3 regions of the Bacillus sp. D48C genome follow, and region 2 is predicted to be linked to each of the others. Evidence: riboswitches for the same ligand, from Rfam matches in the RefSeq annotation. Region 2 holds a riboswitch; each other region holds the start of a gene.

Region 1 (7,467 bases), on a different contig from region 2:
CGTGTCTGGCCTCCTGTTTTCGGTAAATATTTATCTCCATTTTTATTTTTATCAACTGTCTCTTTTTTTGTATTTATCTTTGTCGGATCAGTTGATGTATTTGGTGTATAGCTATTCGAAAATGTAATACCCGCTTTTGAATTCGTACTTGTAGCCGTTACTACATTTGCCATAAGAAACGGCACACATATAACTGTGGAAACGATAATACCAACTATTTTTTTCATTACTCTCTCCTTTCTAAAATTTATATATTTCATATATTTTTAGAGAGGAGCATCGGTTAATGTCCATTCTAGCTGTCCAGCATATTTTGTATTTGCTTTGACATTCGGCCCTGGTTTTACTTGTAAATGAATTCCCTCGTTTTCCTTCCAATTTAATGAAACCTCCTCGTCGTTTTTAGAAGTATACGAGAATGCTTCTATACTAGAATTACTTAAAGGTGTATCCTTTCCATTTCGTTTGTAAATCAATGCTCCCGTCAATGTGTCATTTTGCGCTGAAGTTAATGGTGTAATTTCCTTTACATATACACTCCATTTTTGCTTTTTAACACGATTATCGGTTACCTTTAAAGAATTTGAAATCGCCTTCGGTGTGTATGTCGTTGTTTTCGATGGAATTGTTACATCTCCAAAGGTAATTTCTTTTGGTACGTCTACTAACTTTAAAGTCCCATCAACGACAGTAACCGGTACTTGAATCTCCGCTTGTACACCTTGCTTCGTTTCAATTACAACCGTTACAGTATGATTCCCTATTGTTTTTGTATCCGGAATATTGATTAACTTCATTACTGATATTGGTTTATCTACATCCAAATTCGTATCTACAGATAAATCTGTCACAAATTTAGAAATATCCATTTTTGTTAAATCTGTTCCTTGCACTACTTTTTGTGGGACTGGTTTCCCAGTCGGAATACCTTTATACCTTATTTTTGCGATTCCATCTCGATTACTATCTTGCCCATTCTTATCGTCATCTAAATAGTTTTTAGCTGACACCGGTATTTCAAGATAACCATCTTTATAATATTTCATTACATCAGCACCTTTTACAGGAGAACCTGTAATTGTCATCTCGTAAATTTTCCCGTTGAATTCTTCTGTTTTTAGCGCATTTGCTTTCGCAACCGCAGTGACCTTATTGTTTTTCCTGCTAATATCAAAGAAGCTACTTACATCATCTCCACTTTCCACATCTTGAATGGAAACATCATTCACAGTAAAATCCTTATTCACTTCACTTTCTAATACAAAAGATTTCGCATAGTGAATATCTTTCGATTGAGCAGGCATATTTTGATATACCTTATAAGAAAGTTGACGGGAATTATCTTCCACGATATCTCCTATTACACTTGGAGCTGGAATTTCAATTTGTGCAATCGCTAATTGGTCGTATGATACATTAACACCTGAAGCATTTAATCTAACTTCTAGCGGTAATTCTGTTAAATTATCAAATGTAATTGTCATATCTGCTTCTGGAGTAGCTACTGGGCCTGCTGTTCCAGAAAACTCTATTTTATTATTCCCTTTGTCTTGATACCTAATTGAACTCGTATCATACACGTATAAATTCGTTAAATGACTACCATCATTACGTAACGTTACATTTTTATAACTATTTATCCTTTTGAAATTCCACATTGCCGTTAATGGTACTTTTTTACTTGTTCCGTGTTCATAAAATTCAAAGGAAGCATTATAAGTTTGTCCTGACCTTCCGTTCCCATATAATTGTAAAAAGTTTTTTGCATCACCTTTAGTTATTGGTGTTTTAACATCTACAGATGAAGCTGTCATAGAGTGAATATTAATACGGACATCAATCCATTTCCCTTGATATTCACCAGCTTTTTTTACTAATACGTACTGTTCTCTATTTGAATTTCTAAATGTATATTGACTTTGACCAGTTCTGTCATTGCTACTACCCTTTACCTCATATGTTACTTGTGGGCTCCAAACAAATCTAAAAGCATATTTACCCGGGATAGAAGGCCCTTCACCTGTTCTATTATTTATTACCTTTACATTTGGATATCTAAGAATACTTGTAACAGGACTAGCAGCTAGTAGAGATTGGCTCTTTAATACCTTCTCAGCTTGAATAGCAGGTAATTCCTGATTATTTTCGTTTACCTTATTGCTCTCTTTTAATTCATTTTCCTTTGATACGAGTTCTTCATTAACCTTTTCTTTCTCTAAAGTATTCGTTTCTTTTGGAACTTCAGCATTAGTAGGCTTTATTTCTTGTTTTTTATTTTCTTCCGATACTTTTACTTTTTCATTTTTTTCTTTTTTCACAACTTCCTCTGAAGCCTTTGGATTTTCATCAGAAATAGCTACATTTAAAGCCTCTTTTTTCTCTACAACATGTAGAGAAGGAGATTCAATTTTCTTTTCATTCCCTTCAAACTTCACTATCGGTTCAAATTTGTACTCTCCAGCTTTTTTCATTTGAATGACTACATATACGTCACCGATAAAATTACTTTGTTCATTCTTTTCAATTTTTACAATGTGATCTTCTGTTACTGAAATGTTTTGAATCGCTTTATTATTTTCATTCATTTTTTTCGTTTCTTCTTCATTAAAGAGCTGCTCATTAGATAATTTCAGCTCGATATTAGCATCTTGTTTATTTGTATTTGTAATCTTTAATACTACATTTTCATCAACTTTTATTTCTTGTTTATCCATATGAACGATAAAACGTCCTTGCTCGTCATTTGTAACCGCATAAACTTTCGTTGCAGAGTAGTCTAGCACACCAACTTGTGTAAATAATATTCCTCCAGCGAGAAGTATACGCCCAAATTTCCCTATTTGATTTTGCAATGTACTTCCCTCCCTCGCTTTTTATGCACAGAATATTCCGAACATTAAATGTATTAATCGACTAAATTTACAATCATAATGTGTATTCTGAAAAAATAAAAAGCCTGGTTGCCTTTTCGATTTTCATATATCACAACATGTGTGAAAATCCAAACTGCAACCAGACTATCATAGTAATTTTCATTACCTTAGACTCTTAGCTTTGCGACCTATCCTTTCGAACAGTGTGCCTATTTATTTTTTTTGAGACAACAAAAAGTCCAGTTGCCTCTTCGATTTTCATACACACAACTATGTGTGAAAATCCAAACTGCAACCAGACTATCATAGTAATTTTCATTACCTTAGACTCTTAGCTTTGCGACCTATTCTTTCGAACAGTGTGCCCATTTATTTTTTTTTAAGAAAACAAAAAGTCCAGTTGCCTCTTCGATTTTCATACATACAACTATGTGTGAAAATCCAAACTGCAACCAGACTATCATAGTAATTTTCATTACTTTAGACTCTTAGCTTTGCGACCTATCCTTTCGAATAGTGTGCCAAATATAGGAATTTATTTATCGTGTTTTGAATATACCATTAAAACCCAAAAAAGAAAATAGTTTTTTTAGAAAAAAATAATTAATTTTTATAGTCTAAATTCCCCCCGGAAAATCCATAATGAAAACTTTCAAAAAACATTTTGATATTAAAAACACATCATACATTCTTTATAGATAAAGTGAAACTTTAATCAGCCCTCACCAATCGGGCTGCCCGGCAAATAGCGGGATAAAATAAAAAAACATCACTTCCAAATAAGTGATGTTTTTTGTAGTTAATGCAGTGGTAACATAACCTCAACCGTCGTTCCAACCCCAACTTCACTTTCAAAACTCATTTTACCGTTGTGATCTTTAATAATTTTTTCTGTAACTACTAAACCTAGACCAGTTCCTGTTTCTTTCGTTGTATAAAAGGCTTCGTTTAACTTTGGAATTTTATCTTTCGGAATGCCGCATCCCTCATCTTTCACTTGAACGATGATTCCTTCTTTTACAGTAACTTTAATCGTAATTGTTCCGCCAACTGACATTGCTTCAATTGCATTTTTAATTAAATTAAAAAAGACCTGTTTTAATCGTTTTTCATCACATGTAATTGATGGTAAGTCTTTACTGTAAATACCTTGTATGTGGACTCCTTGTTTTAAAGCAGGCTTTTCCATAACTCGAATAACATAAGAGATAATTTCTTGTATGTTATGAGTTTCTGATTCTAGTGATTTAGATTTCTCAAATCCACTAAGTTCTGTAGCAATTATATGAATCCGATCTACTTCTTGTTTCATAATATCACTATAAATTTTATCCTCTGGATGCTTGTCTGCTTGTTTATTCACAAGTTTTTTTAAGTTTGCTAAAGGTCTTCTAATCTTATAACCAATAACCGTTGCCATCTTTCCAACAGCTGCTAGTTTTTCTGTTTGTTTTATTTCTTTGTCCATCATCTCAAGCGTACGAACGTAAGACTGAACCCTCAAAAATATAATCCAACATATAATAGTAAATACACTATATAATGCCATTGGGATTAAAACGAGAGAAGATTGAATAATGATTCCTGTAAAAGCGTACTTCCCGACAAGTATCGCTGGAACTAACCAGAAATATCTTTTATTCACAAAGATTGGTGCAAACAAAATAAAAAATACTTCTACTATATTTCCACCGTCAAATTCCGCATCGCTACCATAATAAATCATAATGTTGTGGATACAATCTAATACATTATAGCCAATTAGAATAATATACTTTACCGCAAAAACATTCTTCCATTTCATAAAGTATATTCCAATGCAAAACAATACTACCATCAAAAAGTAAAGCCATAAACCTAAACCATCTTCAAACTTTCCTACGCCTTCTTGCTCTCCCGCGATTAAAGGTACGATAAATTCATAGGCAAGATCATACACAAAAAATATAATAAAAAATAAACTTAAAAATACTTTCAACGCCTTTATTTCTTCATTTTTAAATATATAGCCTTTATTCATATGGTAACTCCTAGCTTTTCTTCCACTTGAATTTCAGTATTTCCACACTTCCTTGGCAGAATAATGTCTATTCTCGTTCCAGTATTTCTTTCACTTGAAATATGTAACTCACCAAGGTGCTCGGCGACAATTCGATTCGCTACTGTAAGACCCAGACCAATTTTATCTTGTTTCGTTGTATAAAAGGCCTCTGTAACACGGGTTAAGTTTTCTTGCTTAATACCATGACCATTATCAATTAAGCTGATCATCACATACTCTTTCCCTTTATTTTCTAACCGTAAATGTAATATGCCACCTTGCTCCATTGCTTCTAAAGCATTTTTTATCGTATATAGAAAGACTCCTCTTATTCTTCGTTCATCACATTCAACTTCTATTGTTTGTTCTCCCACATTAGAAATAAGCTGCACATTTAATTCATTCATTTTTTCGCGAAGAGTTGTTGTTGCTTGTAATACAATTTTTCCCAGATCATGTTTCTTATAAATAGAAGGCTTGCATGTAGCAACTTCCATCAACTCACTTATCATATTATTCATATTTTCTATTTCAAAGATCATACGTTTATAAACAGGATCCTCTTCATGCTTCTCTCTTTGTAATTGCGTAAATCCTTTTAATGAAGCGAGTGGATTTTTAATTTCATGTCCAACCGTCGCTGCCATTTTTCCGATTACTGCTAATTTTTGTGATTCACTAGCAATCGCAATACTTTCCTTTACAGCTGAAAGATATTGTAAAAATCGGTTTAAAATGATATATGCAGCTATTAACATAAGTGTACACATAATAAGGAACATAAATGCTTTTATTTCCTCTAATACAAATAAATAAATTAAATATTTTCCTACAATAGAAGAAAGTAAGATTACATAAAATTTTTTATTTAAAAATATGGGTACAAAGAAAATGAGAATAATTTCTATTATATTTGTCGCATCAAACGCCGCCTTATTATAAAAAATATACGAAAATATATTAGCGATTTCTATCCCTATGTATGCAAATATCCATGCATATTTAACAAGGTTTGCCTTCTCTTTTTTCATTAAATATATATTCACGCACAGTATTGCTACTCCGCAAATAACTTGCCATACTATGTTGTATCCCTTATCCATTATTGATTTATTGTCTAATACAATTGCATAGAAAATTTGATATACAATAACAATAACATATAACACCCATAAAAGGATTTTTGCATTCCTTTCTTCTTCTTTATATGATAGAAAACTTTCTTTCACTTCAACACCCCTTCAAAATAATATCTCGAAGAATACCATTTATTATAATAAATGATTTTCATAGACAAACAAAGATAAATCGCACATTTGAGGAAAATCATCCCAACGATGCAACATCTTCATGCTATATACAAGCATAAAAACCATAAACAATAATACGTATATTATGGGAGGTGTTTTTATGGACGGCAAAAAAAATAAAAAGATAGAACAACTCCAATCTTTCACGCGTGAAAATGAAGGAAAGGAGATGACAACAAATACAGGTGTTAAAATTTCAAATGATGAAAACTCTTTAACAGCTGGAGATCGTGGCCCTACCCTTCTAGAAGATTTCCTTATGCGAGAAAAACTTTCTCACTTTGACCGTGAACGAATTCCAGAACGAGTCGTTCACGCACGAGGATACGGAGCACATGGCATTTTTGAGTTATATGAATCTTTAGAAGAGCTAACAATGGCCCATTTTCTACAAGACCCTTCAAAAAAAACACCGCTTTTCATTCGTTTCTCTGAAGTAGCTGGATCAAAAGGAGCAAATGAAACGAATCGAGATGTAAGAGGATTCGCCGTTAAATTTTATACAGAAGAAGGAAATTTTGATTTAGTAGGAAACAATATTCCCATTTTCTTTATTCAAGATGGCATTAAATTCCCTGATCTTATTCACGCCCTTAAACCAGAGCCGCATAATGAAATTCCACAGGGACAAACAGCACATGATACTTTTTGGGACTTCATCGCCAATAATCAAGAATCAGCTGCAATGATGATGTGGATTATGTCCGATCGTACAATTCCAAGAAGCTTTCGAATGATGCAAGGATTTGGCGTTCATACATTTCGTTTCGTTAATAAAAATGGAAAGTCACGATTCGTGAAATTCCACTGGAAGCCAAAGCTCGGCGTTCATTCGTTAATTTGGGATGAAGCACAAAAACTAGGTGGTGCTGATCCAGATTACCATCGCCGTGATTTGTGGGAAAATATTAATGCTGGAAACTATCCTGAGTACGAACTTGGCATTCAAATTTTAGAAGAAGAGGACGAATTTAAATACGGCTTCGATATATTAGATGCAACGAAAATTTGGCCTGAAGAAGATTTTCCCGTTAAAATCATTGGGAAAATGACCTTAAATCGCAATGTAGATAATGTATTCGCTGAAACTGAACAAGTGGCACTACACCCTGGAAGTATCATTCGTGGTATTGACTTTACCAATGACCCTCTCTTACAAGGTAGACTCTTTTCTTATACAGACACACAATTAGCACGCGTTGGTACAAATTATCAAGAACTACCGATTAACCGTCCAATATGC
Region 2 (7,467 bases):
TGTAAAAATGATAGGAAATAATGAATAATATATGTAAAGAAAAAAGCGAGGTGAATGAGAGTGAGCAAATTTTTAATACCGTATTCATTTTCTATATTAAGTTTCTTTATTTCAGCAACAGCACTTGATTTATATGATAGGATGGGAAACGATAGTGAGCTGGTTTCGCCGAACATAATTGGAAAGATAATTCAATCTACTGCGCAAATGGGAGTCCTTACATTGTATTTCGGAGTACCTATTATTTTAGGTGGCTGTCTACTTGGTGAGCTATTGTTTAGAGGTATCATTTTACGATTTAAACTAAGCTATATTATATCTTTATTATTATATCTATTTTTAGCTTTTAGTATTGTTTTCGTAACGGTAGGCATTCCAACTACATATGAAGATTCTAATACATTTTTCATAGGGATAACTATGATTTGTGCTGTTACATTCTTTGTGAGTCGGAATATATGGGAAAACAAGTTAATAATGGAGTGACAAAATGAAATACACCTGTCCATGTTGCGGATATAAAGTTTCACTTTATTGGATCAGTTAGAAAACCGACTAGTGAAGATGTGAAGGATGCTAGTTGGCCGCGAATTTGTTAAGTAAAATGTTATTACTCGATTCGATGGGAGTAATAACATTTTTTATTTAATGCTGAAAGAATTACTGCCGTCTTATAAAGTAATAAGAAGGACTACATCGGTAAATTTTATTGATGGATATATTAGGAATGAATACAAAAGTATAGATGTATAGTCGACTTTGTGTATTTAATGTTATCATATTGAATGATATGGAAATTTTTAATAGAATAAGTAACTAAAAATTCAAAGGTAATGAAGCTTTTGTTGTATAAAGAAAATACTTAGTAGTAATCAACAATATTAAAAATAAGATTCGTATTTATATAAATTTAGTAGAAATGGGGTTTTAAAAAGGAATGAGTATCAGCATAACGCGGCAAAAGATTTTGGCGGCCGCTTCTCAAATTGTGCAATGTAAAGGGGTTGCTAAATTAACCTTAGAAGCAGTGGCAAAAGAGGCGGGTGTAAGTAAAGGTGGATTATTGTATCACTTTGCAAATAAAGAAGCTTTAATAGAAGGTATGATAGTCAGAGGGATAGAGGATTATGAGGGCGCTATTTACAATAAAGTAGCGGAAGACTCAGAGAGGAAAGGGAGATGGGTTCGCTCTTTTGTAGAGGAAAGATTAAGTAATGAGAGAAGAACAGAAGAGTTGTCTAGTAGTATGATGGCAGCATTCATGTTAAAACCTGAATTACTTGAGCCATTACAACAATCATTTCAGCAACTGCAAAAGAATATAGAAAACGATGAGATAGATTCAGTTTGTGCAACAATTATTAGATTAGCAGCAGATGGATTATGGTATTCGGAATATTTAGGGGTTGGCAGACTAAGCCCCGAGTTAAGAGAAAAAGTGATTCAAGCTCTTATTGATAATTCATATAAATAGAATATACGAACTATATAATACGAAAACAATTCACCATTACTTATTTAATGTAGTGGTGAATTGTTTTTTTTATTAGAAAAATAGAACAATTTTATAGAGTATTGAATTATAACCGTCCAGACGGTATAGTAATATTTGGTTTAAGAGGAAAATGAAACAAAAAAAGAATAAAAGATATTTTTAGCACACTATTCGAAAGGATAGGCCGCAAAGCTTAGAGTCTACGGTAATACATATTGGTTACTAAGATCGTCTGGTTGCACATTTTTGATGCAACCGGACGGTCTTTTTTTGTTATATAAATATAAAAAAATAGGAGGGAACTATGCAAATGAAAAGTACTAAAAGGCATATTTCAATGGTTTCATTAGTTTTTCTAGTATTATTTTCAGTGCTGAATGTGTGGGCTCCAGTTATTCAAGCTGCTGTGATGAAAAGTCCAGTGGACGAAATTAATATTTCCCGTACTGATGGCACGACATCTGAACCGTATCAAGCCTCAGATGGTATGAAAGTAGAAGTGAAGTGGTCAGCTAAAGAAAAAATAAAAAGTGGAGATCAATTCACAATTGATATGCCAAAAGAGTTTCGAAAAGACCTTATGAATATGAGTTTTCCTTTAAAAGATGCTGAAGGAAAAACAGTTGGTACATGTGAGATGAAAAAGGGTCTATTAACGTGTACTATGGGTGATTACGTAGAAGGAAAGAATAACATTAAAGGCTCTTTATTCGTAGAATTCTACTTTGGTCTAGAAGCATATGATGGTGTTAAAGAAATTCCATTAGAATTTAACGTTGATGGTCAAATCGTCAATAAAGAAGTAAGTGTAAATAATACGACAGAGAGACCGAAGCCACAGCCCAATACGGAAAATTTATTGAAATGGGGTTCTTATAATCAAGAAGATCCTTCAATTGCTGATTGGCTTGTATACGTAAATGCAACTGGAACAGAAATGCAAGATCTTAAATTAACAGATACATTAGGACCTGGGCATGAGTTAATTACAGACAGCGTAGTATTAGAAGAGGCTGTATTTGAAGATGGTTATGCACCAACAAATATTAAGCCAGCAGATTTATCTAACATTAAAATAAATGCAACGAAGACTGGATTTACAATTGAGTTTCCAGACAGTTCAAAAGGTTATATTTTAAGATATAAAACAAAGGTTACAAATCCTGCTGCAAAGCCTCATAAAAATACTGTGAAATTAGAAGGTAAAAATATTAAAACTGAAGAAAAAGTAGGACAAGTATTTGTAAGTGGTGGAGGAGGATCCGGTTCAGGTGACAATAATCCACCTAGCATTGAAAAAAATATAGTTGATGAGAATGGCAAGCTTGTAGAGAATGAGCAGTTAACACAAATGGATCAAGTTATTCAATACCAAGTTGGTACACATATACCGAACGATCCTCCTAAATACACATCTATGGTAATTAGTGATGATTTAGAAGATGTTTTAGAAGTATTAGAGGCAAAAGTGTATGATCAAAATGGCCAAGATATTACTTCTAAAGGAACGTTAAATATAGATAAACAAAGAAGTGAAGTAACATTTACGTTTGGTGAGAGTTTTGACTATAAGTCATATGAAGACCAGATAATCAATCTCAGTATCAAGGCGAAAATAAAAAATAATGCAGACTTATCTTCTTACGTAGATAAGAAGATTCCTAATAAAGCGGAATTGCATTTTGATGATAAAACATTAACATCAAAAGAAGTAACTATTACGCCGCCTGAAGCTCCAAAAGATGGTACAGTACTGATTCATAAAACAGATTCTGAGAATCCGAATAAAGGGTTAAAAGGTGCCGAATTTGAAGTTCGAAATAGTGCAAATGAAGTTGTTGCAAAACTAAAAACGGACGAAAAAGGTTTTTCAGTACCTCAAACTTTAGCTCCTGGGACGTATAAAGTTTATGAAACAGTAGCACCAGAAGGATATCAAAAATTAACAAGCCCAGTAGAGGTTACACTTCAAGCTGGAGAAACAAAAACAATTGAAATTAAAAATACTATGCAAAAGGGTCAAATTGAAGTAAAGAAAATTGATTCGGAAAATGGTGAAAAACCATTGGAAAATGCAGAGTTTGATATAGTAAAAGACGGTGTAGTAGTCGAACATATTGTTACAGATAAAGATGGTAAGGCAATCTCTAAACCGTTAGCACCAGGAAAATATATTTTAAAAGAAACAAAAGCACCTGAAGGCTACCAATTAAAAGAAACAGAGTTGGAAGTAAATGTAACAGGGGACGGCATATTCCCAATACAAGTGGAAAATGCAATGGTAGACAAAGGGAATATAGAAATTACAAAAGTGGACAAAGAAAACGGGGCAGTATTAGCCGGTGTCGAATTTGAAGTCCAAGATGAGAAAGATGGCGTAGTAAGAAAAGTAGTAACAGATAAAGATGGAAAAGCAAACGTTTCAGATCTATCAGTAGGAAAGTACAAATTAGTAGAGACGAAAAGCTTACCAGGTTACAAAAATCTAGCAGAACCAGTACTATTTGAAATTACAAAAGGTATGACAAAAGCTTTATCAATAAAAGTAGAAAATGAGCAGTTAGACAAAGGCTCAGTAGAAATTACAAAAATAGATAAAGATAGTCAAAAAGTATTAGAAGGCGTAGTCTTCGAAGTGCAAGATGAGCAAGGAAAAGTAGTAACAGAAGTAAAAACAGATAAAGATGGTAAAGCAAAAATCTCAGATTTATCAGTAGGAAAGTACAAATTAGTAGAGACGAAAAGTTTACCTGGCTACAAAAAGCTAACAGAACCAGTATCATTCGAAATTACAAAAGGTATGACAACAGTCCTATCATTGAAAGTAGAAAATGAACAGTTAGATAAAGGTTCAGTAGAAATTACAAAAGTAGATAAAGACAACAAAAAAGCATTAAAAGGCGTAGTCTTTGAAGTGCAAGATGAAGCTGGAACAGTAGTAAAGGAAGTAAAAACAGATAAAGATGGTAAAGCAAAAATCTCAGATCTATCAGTAGGAAAGTACAAATTAGTAGAGAAAGAAAGTTTACCAGGCTATAAGAAACTAACAGATCCAGTATTATTTGAAATCAAAAAAGGCATGACTGAAGTTCTATCATTAAAAATAGAAAATGAAATGGTAGATACGGGAAATGTAGAGATAACAAAGATAGATAAAGATAATAAAGCACCGTTAGCGGGAGTAACATTCATCGTCCAAGATGAAAAGGGTAATGAAGTTACAAAAGTAACGACAGATAAAGATGGAAAAGCAAATGTTTCAGATTTACCTGTAGGAAAGTATGAATTAGTAGAGGTAGAAAGTTTACCTGGTTATAAAAAGCTAGAAAAACCAGTATCATTTGAAATCAAAAAAGGCATGACCGAGGTTCTATCATTAAAAGTAGAAAATGAAATGGTGGATACAGGGAATGTAGAGATAACAAAAATAGATAAAGATAGTAAAGCTCCATTAGAAAATGTTGTATTTGAAGTACGTGATTCAAAAGGAAAAGTAGTTACGAAAGTAACGACGGATAAAGAAGGAAAAGCAAACGTTTCAGATTTACCTATTGGGAAGTATGAGTTGGTGGAAGTAGAAACACCGGCAGGATACAAACCACTAGAAAAGCCAATTTCATTCGACATTGAAAAGGGTAGAGTAACAGCATTAAAGCTAACAGTAGAAAATGAATTAGTAGATACAGGAAATGTAGAAATTACAAAAGTAGATAAAGAAAATAAAGATGTTTTAGCTGATGCAGTCTTTGAAATTCAAGATGAAGCAGGACAAGTAGTCGCTAAAATAACGACAGATAAAAAAGGACAAGCACAAGTTACTAATTTATCAGTCGGCACATACAAGTTAGTAGAAGTAAAAGCACCAAAAGGATATAAACAATTAGTAGATTCGATTATTTTCCAAATTGAAAAAGGCATGACAAAATCTCTTGCTTTAACAGTAGAAAACGAAATGTTAGACAAGGGAAATGTAGAAATTACAAAGGTAGATAAAGATAGTCAAAAATTATTAGAAGGCGTAGTCTTCGAAGTTCAAGACGACAAAGGCAAAGTAGTAACAGAAGTAACGACAGATAAAGAAGGAAAAGCAACAATTTCAGATTTATCAGTAGGAAAGTATAAATTAGTAGAAAAAGAAAGCTTACCAGGTTACAAAAAATTAACAGAACCAGTATTATTCGAAATCAAAAAAGGTATGACGAAAGTTTTATCATTGAAAGTAGAGAACGAACTGTTAGATAAAGGTTCAGTAGAGATTACAAAAGTAGACAAAGAAAGTGGCGCGTTATTAGAAGGCGTAACATTCGAAGTGCAAGATGAAAAAGGCAAAGTAGTAACGAAAGTAAAAACAGATAAAGATGGAAAAGCAACAATTTCAGATTTATCAGTAGGAAAATATAAGCTAGTAGAAGTAGAAAGCTTACCAGGATATAAAAAACTAGCGAAGCCAGTATCATTCGAAATCAAAAAAGGTATGATAGAAGTCTTATCATTAAAAGTAGAGAATGAACAGTTAGATAAAGGCTCAGTAGAAATTACAAAAGTGGACAAAGAAAGTGGCGCGTTATTAGAAGGCGTAACATTCGAAGTGCAAGATGAAAAAGGCAAAGTAGTAACGAAAGTAACAACAGATAAAGAAGGAAAAGCGAAAATTTCAAATCTATCTGTAGGAAATTACAAACTAGTAGAAGTAGAAAGCTTACCAGGCTACAAAAAGCTAACAGAGCCAGTATCATTCGAAATTAAAAAGGGTATGACAGAAGTCTTATCATTAAAAGTAGAGAATGAACTAGTAGATAAAGGTTCAGTAGAAATTACAAAAGTAGATAAAGATAGTAAAAAAGTATTAGAAGATGTAGTCTTCGAAGTGCAAGATGAAAAAGGCAAAGTAGTAACGGAAGTAAAAACAGATAAAAATGGTAAAGCAAAAATCTCAGACTTATCTGTAGGAAAGTACAAATTAGTAGAGAAAGAAAGCTTACCAGGTTACAAACAATTAACAGAACCAGTATCGTTTGAAATCAAAAAAGGAATGACAGAAGTTCTATCATTAAAAATAGAAAATGAAATGGTAGATACGGGAAATGTAGAAATTACAAAAATAGATAAAGATAATAAGGCACCGTTAGCAGGGGTAGTCTTTGAAGTTCAAGACGACAAAGGCAAGGTAGTAACGAAAGTAACGACAGATAAAGCTGGAAAAGCAACAGTTTCAGATTTATCAGTAGGAAAGTACAAGCTAGTAGAAGTAGATAGTTTACCAGGCTACAAAAAATTAGAAAAGCCTGTACCATTTGAAATTACAAAAGGTATGACAAAATCTTTAACGTTCACTGTAGAAAATGAAATGGTAGATACGGGGAATGTAGAAATCACAAAAATAGATAAAGACAGTAAAGCACCATTAGAAAATGTTGTATTTGAAGTACGTGACTCAAAAGGAAAAGTAGTTGCGAAAGTAACGACAGATAAAGAAGGAACAGCAACAGTTTCAGATTTATCTATTGGAAAGTATGAGTTAGTAGAAGTAGAAACACCGGTAGGATACAAACCACTAGAAAAGCCAGTTTCATTCGAAATTGAAAAAGGTAGAGTTACAGCATTACAATTGACTGTAGAAAATGAATTAGTGGATGTAGGAAATGTAGAAATTACAAAAGTAGATAAAGAAAATAAAGATGCTTTAGCTGATGCAGTATTTGAGATTCAAGATGCAGCAGGACAAGTAGTCGCTAAAATAACGACAGATAAAAAAGGACAAGCACAAGTCACTAATTTATCAGTTGGCACATACAAGTTAGTAGAAGTAAAAGCACCAAAAGGATATAAACAATTAGTAGATCCAATTACTTTCCAAATTGAAAAGGGTATGACAAAATCTCTTGCTTTAACAGTAGAAAATGAAATGTTAGACAAGGGAAATGTAGAAGTAACAAAAGTAGATAAAGATAGCCAAAAAGCATTAGAAGCCG
Region 3 (7,467 bases), on a different contig from region 2:
ATTGAAAGAAGCGTTAGATGGTGGAGTGACACTTTTTCAGTTTCGCGAGAAGGGGGAAGGTTCTTTAATCGGAGGAGATAGAGTGCGCTTTGCAAAAGAATTGCAGACGCTTTGTAAGGAATATAGTGTTCCTTTCATTGTAAATGATGATGTAGAATTAGCCATTGAATTAGATGCAGATGGTGTTCATGTAGGACAAAATGATGAAGGGATTACATCTGTTCGTGAAAAAATGGGAGATAAAATTATCGGCGTATCTGCTCATACAATTGAAGAAGCACGCTTTGCAATCGAAAATGGAGCAGATTATTTAGGTGTTGGACCTATTTTCCCAACGAGTACGAAAAAAGATACGAAAGCGGTTCAAGGAACGAAAGGATTAGCTTATTTTAGAGAACAAGGAATTACAGTGCCAATCGTTGGTATTGGTGGGATTACAATTGAAAATACAGCGGCAGTTATAGAAGCGGGTGCGGACGGTGTTTCAGTTATTTCAGCAATTAGTTTAGCTGAATCTGCGTATGAAAGTACGAGAAAATTAGCTGAAGAAGTAAAGAGAAGTTTGTAGAAAAGGACATGTAGTATTTTAAGTGCTACATCGAGAAGTAGACTGCCCAAAAAATTTAAACAAACATTTGATTAAAAAAGCACAAACCTTTTTAAATAAGGGTTTGTGCTTTTTCTTTAAAACATAATAGAAATTAAAAGCATTCCAATTCCGATAGAAGTAAATGTTGCAATTAAGCCTGGAATCATAAAGCTATGATTTAATACGTATTTACCGATACCTGTTGTACCAGTACGGTCAAAGTTAATGGCAGCAACGATTGTCCCGTAGTTTGGAATGAAGAAATATCCGTTTACTGCAGGGAACATCGCAATCAGTAGTGCTGGTGGAATACCAAGGGATAGTCCAAGTGGCATTAAGGCACGTACTGTTGCTGCTTGGCTGTACAGTAAAATAGATAGAATGAATAGTGCGATGGCAAATAGCCAAGGTGCACTTGTTACTAAATGCTGAATAGATCCTTGAATCATATTTAAGTTTCCATTAAAGAAAGTATCTCCCATCCAAGCGATACCGAAAATAGCAACAACTGCTGTTGCTCCTGCTTTAAAGACGTTACCAGACACAATGCTTTCTACATTTGGTTTACAGAAAATAATAATAAGAGCCGCGATAGTTAACATAACCATCTCAATTGTGTTCGGCATGGAAAGACGGGCTAACTTCCCATCAACTATCCATCCTGGACGAAGTGCTTCAAATGAACCAAGAAGTACAACAAGGAAGGTTCCTACAAGGAAAAGGATAACTGATAATTTGGCGCCCTTTACACCTACAAATTCTTTTTTCTCTTCAAGCTTAGGAATCATTCCTTCTTTTAATCGTTTTAAGTATTCAGGGTCTTCATTTAATTCTTTTCCCATCTTACTAGCAACGAATGCTGCTAACATACAAGCAATGAAAGTAGAAGGAATACTCACTTTTAAAATATCTAATAAAGTGATTTTATAGTCAGCTAACATTGCTAAAAGAGCAACTGTGGCAGCTGAAATTGGGCTAGCTGTAATTGCTTGTTGAGAAGCGATTACGGCAATCGACATTGGGCGTTCCGGTCTAACCCCTGATTCACGAGAGACTTCTGCAATAACAGGAAGTACAGAATAGGCAACGTGACCAGTACCTGCACATAGTGTGAATAAATAAGTAACAATTGGAGCAAAAAAAGTAATACGCTTTGGATTTTTTCGTAATGCTTTTTCAGCTAGGTGAACAAGATAGTCCATTCCTCCAGCAGCTTGCAAAGCACCAGCGGCTGTAATTACTGCCAAAATCATAAGCATTACATCGATAGGAGGCGCGGTTGGTTGTAAGTGGAAGACAAAAACGAGTATTGCCATACCAACTCCACCCATTACTCCTAAACCAACTCCGCCTAGGCGTGCACCAATAAAAATACAGAGTAACAAGGTAAGAAATTGTAGCCAAAACATGATAAACTACCTCCGAAATTCATTAGTTAAGATATATTCGAATAGTTTAATTTGAATGAAAATTAAATAAATACCCGAAGAAATCCTTGTTATTTATACATTTTTTATTATATAACACAAAAAAAGTAACATTCACGTACTTTTTGAAATTATTTCGAAAAAGCAATTCGTTAAAAATTTGTATTTATATCTCTAAATAAGTAGACATTTTGATTTATATGTTGTAACCTTTGATAGAGAATATATGATTCTCATAGAACTCCCATATCGTTCAACTCGTTCAGCGAGAAAGGCAAACTGATGGAAACATGAGGACGCAAAACTACAGGAGCTAAGGTCGAAAGGCTATGCTAGCCAGTTACCGGACGGATAGGGTTGGTCTTGGCCAATGCTTTTACATTGGCTTTTTTTTATTCTCGAACATATTGAGAAACATCTTTAAACAAAATATTCATATATTTTGTTTTTTTGTTTAGAATCATTAAGGAAGGTGGATATTAATGAAAAAATATTGGCATAAGTTATCGTTCCTTCAAAAGAACGTCTTATTAACCGTATTAGTTATTTTGACACTTGTTGGAAGTATGGGTGCGTTAAGTTTCAACATGTTTCAAAATAGTATGATGTCTTTATTTGAAAGACAGTCTATTGAAACAGGAGAAATAGTGTTGAAAAAATTGGATGTAGAATTAGTTAGAGACATGGCGAAAGATCCTACAGCCGAAAAAGTGAAAAAAGAAAAGTTAACAGAGAAATTAGATGAAGTGTCAAAAGAATTGAAAAGTGTTGGACAAACGTATGTTACAGGAGCAAAGCCGAATGAAAAGCGGGAATTACAACTCGTTGGTTTGACTACAGAGTTAACAAATGCATTCCCTATAAAGCCGGGAGATTATTATGAACAACCCGCTCATTGGATGAAGGCGTACGATAAGGTCATTGATACGAAAAAGGCCCAAATGACAGAAGTATATGAAGATGAAATAGGTTCGTGGGTGACAATATTAGAACCAATTACAGATGGAGAAAACAATATTGTTGCAATTATTGCGGCTGACTTAGATGCTTCCATTGTTCCTATTACAAAAGAGAAGTTTATGATACAGGGCTTACTCTTTATCATTATTTCATTAGCAATTGCGACTATTACTCAATTCTTTATCGTGCGTCACTCGCTAGCTCCATTAAAAGATTTACGAGAAGGATTACGTAAAATTGGTGAAGGTGATTTAAGTATTAAATTAAAAGAAAGACCAGATGATATTGGAATTATTAATGTTTATTTCAATAACACGATTGAAAAATTTAAAGGGATTATAGATAAAGTAAGGCAAACTGCTGAGCAAGTTTCTTCTTCTTCACAAGAATTGTCGGCGAGTACAGAGGAAAACAGTATGGCAGTTCAAGAGATTGCAAGTTCTATTGAAGGTTTAAGAGTAGGGGCACAGTCTCAAAAAACTTCAGTACAACAATGTTTAGGAATTGTACATGGAATGGAAGATAAGGTAGAAGAGATAACTGGGGCTGCAAAACAAGTTGCGGTTGCTTCTGAAGGTATGGAGCAACATTCAATTGAAGGTAATGAAGTGATTGGACAAATTATTAATCAAATGAGTTTAATCCAAAATGCAGTACAGGATTTATCTTCCATCATTTATTCGTTAGAAACAAGGTCAAAAGAAATTAGTGATATCGTAACTGTAATTACAGGTATTTCAAATCAAACAAATTTATTAGCTTTAAATGCTTCTATTGAGGCTTCACGTGCTGGAGCAGCTGGAAGAGGGTTTGCAGTTGTTGCTGATGAAGTACGAAAATTAGCAGAACAAACTGAAGCGTCTGCAAAAGATATAGCGAAATTAATTGGTGAAACACAAGCTGAGACAGAAGATGCTGTAGTTTCAATGCAAAAAGGTTCAAAAGAAGTAGAAACTGGAATTTCACTTGTTCAAAGTAGTGGAGATTTCTTTGAAAAAATTTCAAAATCAGCGCAATCTGTTACAGATCAAGTAAAAGCTGTCTCTGGTAATTCGAGTGACATTTTACAAAATAGCCAGAATATTGTTCAAGTCGTAAATGAATTATCACATATTGCAAATACTTATGCCAACAGCAGTAGTAATGTTGAAGAAAGCATGAAAGAGCAAGAAATATCAGTACAAGATATTGCAGAATTAGCGACTTCTTTAAGTTGGCTTTCTCAGGAATTACAAGAGCTAATTGGTGAGTTTAAAAGTGAATAAGAAGAAAGATCAATTCTAATCGAAGGGGGATCCCCCTTTGATTATGAATTGAACTAATTTGCCCGTTAATAAGGGATGAAAAAGGTGTGAATTTTCACACCTTTATTATATTTGAGAGAGGAATTTACATAAATATGAAATTAGCAATTTCTTATAATGAGATGGTAAAAGAATTTTTAGGAAAAGTAGAAGGAAGTATTAAAATACCTAAAGATGTTCAAGGAACAGAATTTGGGGTAAAAAGAAAAACTGAACTATTTCCAAATTTGACTCACATTGTAGATTTAATAGGAGCGACTGCAACGTGGTTATATCATATTTCTAAAGAAAAACATATTGTCGTGCTTTATCATGTAAGAGGAAGTTTATTTCCGATTACTATTGAAATTTCTAATTTTCTCTCCTATGAAAGTTTGAATTTACAGATTGAAGAGCAACTGGAACAAATTAAAGAAATGAATGAGGAAGAAATAGAAGAGTTTCAAAACGGTAATACATTATATGAAATGTCACCTATTATTATTGGTGAAACATATTATGAGCTACAAGACACGAATACATTACAATTTGTATTCAGTAAAAATATGCAAAGCGTAGAAATAATATTTAATAGTGTTAATTGGAAAGAGACAACGATTACTCGTTATGCACAACAAATAAAAGGTGTTTTAATCAATACATTACAAAATAATAATAATTATATAAATGATTTTAATGTTATTACAGAGGCCGAGATGGCACTTTATAGTCAAGTGAATGATACGACAGCAGTATATCCTGAGAAAAGTATCGTCGATATGTTCTATAATACTGTTACTCAATTTCCAAATCGTATAGCTTTATCTTCAAGGGAAGGTACTTTAACTTATGAGGAGCTAAATAAAAAAAGTAATCAAATAGCTCATATGTTAATTAAAAACGGCGTCCAATTAGGAGACTATGTTGGAATATTTATGAAACGTAGCATAGACACAGTAGTAAGTATGGTAGCTATATTAAAAGCTGGTGCAGCGTATGTTCCGATTGATCCAGATTATCCGGAAAGTAGAATACAGTACATTATTCAAGATAGCCAAGCGAAAGTTATATTGATGAAAGAGACGCCTATAACATGTGATGGGGTTCAAACAGTTTCAATGTATGATAGTGAAACTTGTGAAGATATAGATGTAAAGTTGTCTATTCATTGTGATGATGTAGCTTATATGATTTATACATCTGGTTCAACAGGGAATCCAAAGGGAACGATGTTAGCACATAGAGGCGTTGTTAATCTGTACATTTGGATGCAAAAGCAATATGAATTGACAGAAGAGGATGTATTTGCCCAATTTCCTTCCTTTAGTTTCGATGCTTCTGTATGGGAGTCATTTGCTTCTTTATTCTGTGGAGGAAACTTGTATGTATTATTAGAGGAAGAGCGATTGTCTGTAGAAGCATTTGCACATGCAATCTATAAAGTGAAAGCAACTTCGATCTTGGCATTAGCAACAATTTTTGTTCGACAAGTAGCAACTTATTTAGCAGAAGAAGATATATATAAGCTAGCTTCCCTAAAAAGAATTGCGATTGGCGGTGAAATGTTGCCTGTAGAGGTTATTAAATTGTGGAGAGAAAGAATAGGTACAAATGTTGAAATTCATAATGTATACGGACCGACAGAATGTACAGTAGTGACGACAACTTATAAAATACCTAGTCAGTTAAATGAGGATGTTGCGAGTATTCCCATTGGTAAACCATGTTCTAATTATCAAGTTATGATTTTGGATGAGAATATGAATCTTTGTCCAATTGGTGTACCTGGTGAATTATATATAGATTCAGTAGGATTAGCAAAAGGGTATTTTAATAAACCTAATAAAACAATTGAAGCTTTTATTCCGAACCCTTTTAATCCTATAGTTAATATATATAAAACAGGTGATATTGTTAAGTTGCTAGAGGATGGAAATATAGAGTTTTTACATCGGAAAGATGATCAAGTAAAAATTAGAGGACATCGTATTGAACTAGGAGAAATCCAAAGTAAAATTTCTCAAAATCATAATATAAAAGAAAATGCTGTTTTTGCTAAGAAGAGTAAGGAAGGTAGCCAATATTTAATCGCGTTCTATACAACTTTAAATAAAAAAGAAATACCAGAATTAGTTTATCAGTTACAAGAGCAATTACCAGATTATATGGTGCCATCTAAACTAATTTATATTAATGAATTACCACTTACACCTAATAAAAAGATTGATGTTAAGAAGTTAGCTCAGTTAGAAGAAAAGTATGAACCGGTTCGTCTACAAGAATATGTTGCACCTTCTAATAAAGCAGAAAAACAAATAGCGCGCGCTTGGGCGGAAGTATTAGGAATTTCAAAAGTTGGAGTGCATGATGATTTCTTTACAATTGGTGGACATTCATTGAAAGTATTACGAGTCTTAACATTGTTAAAAGAAGATTTCTCACATTTAACAATTCAAGATTTCTTTAAAGAAAGAACGATATATGGATTAGCTCGAATTGAGCGAGAAGTAAAAGTAGAGAAAGAAGAAGTATTTCGTGAATATAAAGTGATTCACGAACCGGATACTATTACGTATGCAAACGTTTTGGAAGAAACCCAGATTTCAAATGTCTTTTTAACAGGAGCTACTGGTTATTTAGGATCACACATATTATATGAATTGCTGAGAGATACATCTGCTACTATTTATTGTTTAGTAAGACCAACCAAAGATGTGCAGCAAAGAATTATAGATACATTAACAGCTTACTTTAATGATATATGTGAAGAATGGTTACAGCGTATACAGGCCGTAGCTGGTGATCTGGGAGAAGAGTATCTTGGGATGAGCGAAGAAGAATTTATGTTCATCAGTTCTAAGATGGATACGATAATTCATTGCGGTGCAGATGTAAGACATTTTGGAGATGTAAAACAATTTGAAAATATAAATGTCCAAGGAACTAGCCGTATGCTAGCATTAGTGGAAAAAGATGCTACATTCCATTTTATTTCTACGATTGGTATCCCGTTAGAATTAGCAGTAGATCAATGGGATACATACATGAAAACTGGTGATTTTAATTACAGTGTAGACTTAGAGAATGTATATTCAAATAGTAAACTACAAGCGGAAAACATTGTTCGTGAAGCAATGAAAAATGGTTTGCGTGGAAATATTTATCGTGCAGGTAATTTAGCATGTCATTCAGAAACAGGTTCGTTCCA

What was found. A riboswitch is a leader RNA that binds a small molecule or an ion and turns the genes downstream of it on or off. The one in region 2 is predicted to bind cyclic di-GMP.
Region 1: another riboswitch for cyclic di-GMP. It lies ahead of ACLBXA_RS00655 (WxL domain-containing protein); the one in region 2 lies ahead of ACLBXA_RS12380 (SpaA isopeptide-forming pilin-related protein).
Region 3: another riboswitch for cyclic di-GMP. It lies ahead of ACLBXA_RS23605 (methyl-accepting chemotaxis protein); the one in region 2 lies ahead of ACLBXA_RS12380 (SpaA isopeptide-forming pilin-related protein).

What each region holds. Positions count from the first base shown of each region.
Region 1 covers NZ_JBKFAQ010000001.1:104,956-112,422, reverse strand. The annotation lists gene ACLBXA_RS00660 (hypothetical protein) at 1-227, opposite strand, end outside; gene ACLBXA_RS00655 (WxL domain-containing protein) at 267-2,852, opposite strand; cyclic di-GMP riboswitch class I at 3,005-3,093, opposite strand; cyclic di-GMP riboswitch class I at 3,161-3,249, opposite strand; cyclic di-GMP riboswitch class I at 3,318-3,406, opposite strand; gene ACLBXA_RS00650 (ATP-binding protein) at 3,673-4,893, opposite strand; gene ACLBXA_RS00645 (ATP-binding protein) at 4,890-6,143, opposite strand; gene ACLBXA_RS00640 (catalase) at 6,325-7,467, shown strand, end outside.
Region 2 covers NZ_JBKFAQ010000004.1:110,585-118,051, reverse strand. The annotation lists gene ACLBXA_RS12390 (hypothetical protein) at 61-486, shown strand; gene ACLBXA_RS12385 (TetR/AcrR family transcriptional regulator) at 938-1,474, shown strand; cyclic di-GMP riboswitch class I at 1,647-1,739, shown strand; gene ACLBXA_RS12380 (SpaA isopeptide-forming pilin-related protein) at 1,800-7,467, shown strand, end outside.
Region 3 covers NZ_JBKFAQ010000012.1:62,481-69,947, forward strand. The annotation lists gene thiE (thiamine phosphate synthase) at 1-568, shown strand, start outside; gene ACLBXA_RS23600 (anaerobic C4-dicarboxylate transporter family protein) at 685-1,998, opposite strand; cyclic di-GMP riboswitch class I at 2,280-2,364, shown strand; gene ACLBXA_RS23605 (methyl-accepting chemotaxis protein) at 2,499-4,241, shown strand; gene ACLBXA_RS23610 (non-ribosomal peptide synthetase family protein) at 4,376-7,467, shown strand, end outside.